2 linked regions of the Desulforapulum autotrophicum HRM2 genome follow. The protein of the gene in region 1 interacts with the protein of each later gene in a pairwise test. Links are inferred from orthologs where the notes say so. Each region holds a gene or a part of one and is shown on either strand. Other genes may lie near its edges. The genes, in order: mtgA and HRM2_RS06275.

Region 1 (3,248 bases):
ATAAAACTTTTAGGCATCATAGGATTGAATTAAAAGAAATTATGCACATCCTTTAACGTAGAAAAATAACCGTACAAACGAAAGGGGCATTTATGCTGAAAAAAACAAATCTGGTTGTGATTTTTCTAATGGCTTTTATTCTGGTCTTCTCTGCCTTGAAAACGCCTGTGATGGCAACTGGAAGTGTCGACAATCAAATATATGCCACACTATTAAAAAAGCATGTGATTGCCGGCCGGGTCAATTATGATGGTTTAAAAACAGACGAACTTCTGTTGGATCAGTATCTCGAGATACTCAGCAATACCGACATTGCTTCTCTTTCTAAAACCGCTCAATTTGCCTTTTACATCAATGCCTACAATGCTTTTACCATAAAGCTGATCCTTACCAGATACCCGGACCTTGGTTCCATTAAGGATCTTGGCGGATTTCTTTCAAGCCCATGGGATATCCAATTCATCCGGTTGCAGGATAAAAAAATTTCTCTGGATATGATCGAACACGATATTTTACGTCCCGATTTCAAAGATCCAAGGGTACATTTTGCCATCAATTGTGCATCTAAAAGCTGCCCACCTCTTCACAATGAGCCCTACGAACCCGATCGCCTGGAAGCGCAGCTTGACCAGCAGGCAAGAGCATTTATTAACGCTGAGAACAATTTTATCATCAAGGGATCCCAGATCTCCATCAGTAAGATTTTTAAATGGTTTAAAGGGGATTTTGATGATAACCCACTGAAATTTATACGTGCCTATGCCTCTGGTAATTTAAAGGATGCCCTGGAATCCAATTCTGTTATAACCAAGATCAATTACCTTGATTATGACTGGTCCCTGAACAATTAAACCGGGATTGTACTGTCCGTATCAACCAAAAAGTTTATCAGACTTATACTTTAATCCACTGGATATTTGAGTGCCCAAATCAGTCCAGTGGTTATGGGTTTTCCTTTGATCGGATAGCTATGTCTAAAATTTACCCCGACCAGAGGGACGGCGACAAAAAAGATAAGCCTCCTTCAAAATAAGCTCCCGCCACGAAAAAAAATCCTCTGAATAGCTATTGGAGGGGTTTTAAAAAAATAAACGTTGGATTTGGGTCCTGTTTTGGAATTGACAATCATCCGGTTTAAACGTAGAACCCCAGGTGAAATGAAGAGAATTAACCGCATACGCACCTGGATCTGGAAAACTATCGTTAAGATGATCTTATGCCTGTTTTGCTTTACCATCGTGCAGGTTCTGGCACTTAAATACATCAACCCGCCATTTACCCCTGATGTGGCATGGGAATGGGCAGAAGCCATCATTAAAAACACCCCGGACAAACGTCCCCGTTATGTCTGGAAAGACATCAAAGCTGTTTCGCCGCACCTGAGAAGAGCAGTCATTGCCGCTGAAGATCAGCGGTTTTTATCCCACAACGGATTTGATGTCACGGAAATAAAAAATGCTGTATCAAATTTAATCCGCCATGGGAAACTCAGGGGAGCCAGTACCATCAGCATGCAGACTGCCAGAAGCGTGTTTTTGTTATCCAGTAGAAGCGTGTTTAGAAAATTGGCTGAGGCCTATTACACGGTCTTGATTGAACTGTTCTGGGACAAACGGCGAATTTTTGAAATGTATTTAAATACTGTGGATTGGGGAACCAACGTCACTGGCGCTGAAGCAGCCGCTCAAAAATACTATTCAAAAAGCGCCAGACACCTCACATCGAATCAGGCGGCGCTGATGACGGCTATTTTGCCGAACCCGCACAAATGGTCTGTCAAGCACCCCACCCAGTATTTGAAAATGCGACAGCGACAGATCATGAAAAACATGCCTCAGATGCCGCTGTTGTAAGCCATCCTGACTGTTTATCTGCTGGTTTTAATTTTACCTGAAAGTTCTACCTAAAACTTGCAAGCGGTAGTTGGTTGGATATGCAATTTTTAGGTTCTATGTATCATAAGGTTGTCAATTATGGTGGTACCAAGGCAGCAGAAAACCTGGTTGATGGGGCCTTAGGGTTCACTCAAAAATAAATTACCAATTTTGGGGGTCAAGTCGCCTGCCCTGCAAGGCGTGAAAATGCAGGCATATCAGGAATACGCCGAATTTTTACAACGCGTCAGGGCTGGATGAATTGGCCTCCAAAATGTAAAGTTATTTTTGAGTGGGCCTTAGATCAGTCCACGATAATTTCCACCGTCTATTAGCAGGTTTTGTCCTGTAATATAGCGCGCCTGAACACTTGCCAGAAAAACAGCGGCAGCACCAAAATCCAATGGATCTCCAATGGTTTTGCAGGGGTTTGCGTCCTTCATCTCCTGGATTATTTCTGCCACAGGCCTGTTTTCCTGATCCGCCCGGTGCTGTGCCAGCTGATCGATGCGGGATGTTCTGTGGGTGCCTGGAAGAAGGGCATTGACCGTGATGCCTGAGGGTGCAAGTTCAGTTGCAATGGTTTTCAGAAAACCGGTCAGCCCGGTGCGGGCCATATTGGAGAGCAGCAGGTTGCCGATGGGCTGTTTCACTGAGATGGAAGTAATGGCAATGATTCTTCCCCATCCTTTTGATACCATGGCCGGGGTCAGGCCGTGGATCAGATGCACCGCGCTCATTAAATTCAGCCCAAGTGCTTTTTCATAGGCATCCAAAGGTGTGGTTGCAAAGGTTCCGGGTGGTGGTCCGCCTGCATTTGTCACCAGGATATCAGGATCTCCCAGGGAGGCTTGAACCTCTTGAATCAGGCGGTTAATCTCCTCGGCATTGCCCATATCAGCCCCGAAACCGACGACCTGGGTCCCGGTTTTTTGTGAAAGTTCACGGGCAACCTGGGTTGCCTCGGTCGGATTGCGGGAGCAGATGGCTAATTTGCAGTGTTCGCTGGCCAGCTGTTCTGCACAGCCGCGGCCCAATCCACGGGTTGATGCCGTCACCAGGGCAACTTTTCCTTGAATTCCAAAATCCATTTATTTTCCTCCTTAATATTCCATTGTGCCATGGAGCACAGGCTTTATGGAGACCACAGGTGTTCCATCAATGGCTTCCATGGGGCCAACTTTTAATCGATGCCCAAAGATTTCCAAAACGGTAACCCGGTGCAGGCCAAGTGGGCTGGGTGGTCTGTCTGGAGACCGTGTAGAAAAGACACCCGTTATAGGTTTTCTTTTACCACCCCGTGGGGGGGGAATCAAATGGTCTCGTCTTTTTATTTTGCGGCGTATGGTTTTTTAAACAAAATATGTTCTGCGA
Region 2 (3,178 bases), 1.5 Mb from region 1 along the record:
AGAAGTGCAAGGCTCAGGGTTGCCTGGAGGGTATGATTCCATGGGAGACGAATTCGGCAGATTACGTAGGAACGCCGTAAAGTCGGAGATTAAAAAGATTCAAGGCCCCTGGCTGGTGTTTCTGCTCCTTTTTATCTGTGAACTTTTTATTTATACCGGTATCCGGGTGGATTGTACACGGAACCGATTTCAGATCTCCCGGGCCCAAGAGGCGGGAAAAAGGGCACGGACTTACCAGAAAGAGTTGATCATCGAGCTGGATCGGTTGGGAGCGCCCGAGAGAATCGCAAAAATAGCAAGAACAAGACTTGGCCTTGAGATGCCGGAACAGGATCAGGTCGTTTACATGGACCCACAATGAACTCACCGGCCTGGCCGGAGCAGGGTATCGGCCCCTGCCACAATAAATGATGAAACACCTCTGATTATGAGATTTCGGTGGGAGTTTCATAAAACCAGATGACGAGGAAAGGGCACAAATGGGCCAGAAAAAAGACAGCGGAATGCAGGTTCGAATTCTTTTGGTAGAGCTGTTTTTTTTTCTGTTCATGAGTCTTCTTGGGGCAAAGGCCGTTAAAATTCAGATCTTTGACAGTGATGATCTTGCTAAAAAGGCGGAAAACGAGTATACAGATACCGTCCAGATCCAGGGAAAAAGGGGAGAGATTCTGGATAGAAACCTCAAACGGCTGTGTACGACCATTGATGCGCTTTCCGTTGCTGTTTTCCCAAAACGTCTTGGGAACCCGGCAAAGGATGCCCGATCAATTGCAGCTGTTCTGGGGATGGACCCGGTGAAACTTGCGGGGAAAATATCTTCGAGTAAAAATTTTGTCTGGGTTAAGCGTAAAATTTCCCCTGCAGAGGTAGAGGCGCTCAAGGGCCTTAACCTTACAGGTTTGTCGTTTCAAAAAGATGTGGTCCGTTTCTACCCCAACAGGACCCTTGCAGCCCAGGTGATTGGGTTTACAGGGTCTGATTCAAAGGGGTTGGAGGGGCTGGAGTATGGTTATGAGGATGTACTGAAGGGAAAGCAGAGCAAGTTCACCATCACCAAGGATGCTGCGGGAAGAAGGCTTGATGCGGACAAAAATTTAAGCGAGGTACTCAGCGGCGGCGGCTTGGTCCTGACCATTGACAGAAATATCCAGTATATCACCGAAGGGGCGCTGAAGAACGTGGTGACCCGTTTTAAGGCCAAATCTGCCATGGCAATTGCCATGCGGCCGAAAACCGGTGAAATCCTTTCCATGGCACTCTATCCTGAATTTAATCCCAATGCCTTTTCTGAATTTACACGGGAGCGCTGGAGAAATCGATCCGTGACAGATCCCTTTGAGCCGGGGTCCGTCATGAAGGTGTTTCTGGCAGCGTCTGCCATGGACAAAGGGTATTGTACCCCTAAATCTATTTTTTTCTGCGAGAACGGCAGTTACAGGGTCGGGTCCTATACCGTCCATGATACCCATGAACACGGCTGGCTGACCCTGGCACAGATTATTAAGTATTCGAGCAATATAGGCGCTGTGAAAATTTCAGAAACAACAGGTGAACAGGCCCTTTACGAGGGCCTTTCCGGATTCGGGTTCGGCAGTCGAACAGGTGTATCGTCTCCGGGGGAAACCCCTGGTTCTTTGTCCTTCTACCAGAGGTGGTCCGCCATAGATGCTGCGGCCATATCCTTTGGCCAGGGCATGTCGGTTTCAGCAGTTCAGCTTGTGGCCGCCATCGCCGCCATTGCCAACGACGGGGTGCTCATGCGCCCGCTTCTGGTTCAAAAAACGCTTTTCAATACCGGTGAGGTCGATCAGACCTTTGAACCCCAACGGGTCCGGCGGGTCATCTCTGCCCGGACGGCACAAACGGTTCGCCAGATGATGCGGTCTGTTGTGACGGAAGACGGCACAGGCACCAATGCCGCAATCGAGGGCTATTCTGTGTGTGGCAAGACGGGAACGGCCCAAAAGGTTGCACAGAACGGCAGGGGCTACGCCAAAAACCGCTATACAGCGGTATTTGCAGGGTTTGCCCCGGAAAATAGTCCCGAGATAGCCGTTGTTGTGGTGGTTGATGAACCCCGGGGAAATCATTATGGCGGTGTTGTGGCTGCACCGGCATTTAAAAGTATTGTTGCAGAATCCTTTCATTATCTTAACATCCCCCCGGATATTGGTCCGGACTTAGGTCCGAAACAGGTGGTTGCAAGGGTGTCAGATGGAGTATAACCGTTGAAATTATCATATTTATTAAAAGAATGTACCCCCCTGTGGCGTCGCAGCCTGGACCCGGCCTCTGATCCTGGTTCTGACCCTGAAATTACGTCCATCCACAACGACTCAAGGGATGTAAAGCCAGGAGGGCTATTCATTGCTGTCCGAGGATTCAAGATCGATGGTCACGACTACGTTGAAGACGCCCTTGAGCGGGGGGCCGCAGCCGTTGTTGTCCAGCAACGAGTTCCGGGTAAACAACGGATGGTTGAGGTGGCTGACACCCGAAAGGCCATGGCTTCCATTGCTGCACGTTTTTACGACAACCCCTCGGAATCAATGTGTCTTGTGGGAATTACCGGGACCAATGGTAAGACCACTACCTCCTTTATCCTTGAGAGTATTTTTGCCCAGGCCGGCCATTGTGTGGGGGTGATTGGAACGGTAAACTTCCGGTACCGGGGAAAACTCTTTAACAACCCCGTAACCACTCCTGAATCCATAGATCTTCAGCGGATCCTGGCCCAGATGAAGGCTGCTCAAGTTAGCCATGTTGTCATGGAAGTTTCATCCCACAGCATTGACCTTCACCGTGTGAGAAACTGCAGGTTTGATGCCGGAGTGTTCACCAACCTTACCCAGGACCATCTGGACTACCACCGGACCATGGGCCGCTATTTTGCCTGCAAACGAAGATTTTTTACACGGATACTGCCAAGCGGTCCCAAGGCTCTGACAGCCATGGCCGTTATCAACCTGGATGATGAAAAGGGGCAGGCCCTCAGGGACGCCGCAGCCACAAAGGTGGTGACCACGGGAAGAGATTCCCGTGCCGATGTCTGTGCCCTTGACCTTGCTGAAACCATAACCGGCACAACCGGAATCCTGAAAATAGATGGGGCCCCATACCCGTTTTCCTCGGCCCTTGTGGGGGCGTTCAATGTGGAAAATATACTGTCGGCTGCCGG

Evidence for each region.
Region 2: the proteins of mtgA (region 1) and HRM2_RS06275 interact in binary tests that used the Escherichia coli proteins (3 or more experiments, as listed by UniProt). The link is inferred for Desulforapulum autotrophicum HRM2 from one-to-one orthologs.

What each region holds. Positions count from the first base shown.
Region 1 is NC_012108.1:2,962,503-2,965,750, reverse strand. What follows is about bases 84-3,005. They hold mtgA (monofunctional biosynthetic peptidoglycan transglycosylase), read left to right. Parts: upstream 84-1,157; coding sequence 1,158-1,853; downstream 1,854-3,005. Other genes in these bases: HRM2_RS28335 (TrmO family methyltransferase domain-containing protein), read right to left, coding at 2,978-3,005; HRM2_RS12885 (SDR family oxidoreductase), read right to left, coding at 2,174-2,965; HRM2_RS12895 (DUF547 domain-containing protein), read left to right, coding at 93-851. Also shown: more of HRM2_RS28335, read right to left, coding at 3,006-3,190; HRM2_RS27670 (hypothetical protein), read left to right, coding at 3,238-3,248. UniProt on the Escherichia coli protein: Peptidoglycan polymerase that catalyzes glycan chain elongation from lipid-linked precursors. May play a role in peptidoglycan assembly during cell division in collaboration with other cell division proteins.
Region 2 is NC_012108.1:1,432,327-1,435,504, forward strand. The notes cover bases 1-2,852. They hold HRM2_RS06275 (peptidoglycan D,D-transpeptidase FtsI family protein), read left to right. Parts: upstream 1-479; coding sequence 480-2,225; downstream 2,226-2,852. Other genes in these bases: rsmH (16S rRNA (cytosine(1402)-N(4))-methyltransferase RsmH), read left to right, coding at 1-36; HRM2_RS06270 (FtsB/FtsL family cell division protein), read left to right, coding at 41-361; HRM2_RS06280 (UDP-N-acetylmuramoyl-L-alanyl-D-glutamate--2,6-diaminopimelate ligase), read left to right, coding at 2,229-2,852. Also shown: more of HRM2_RS06280, read left to right, coding at 2,853-3,178. UniProt on the Escherichia coli protein: Essential cell division protein that catalyzes cross-linking of the peptidoglycan cell wall at the division septum. Required for localization of FtsN.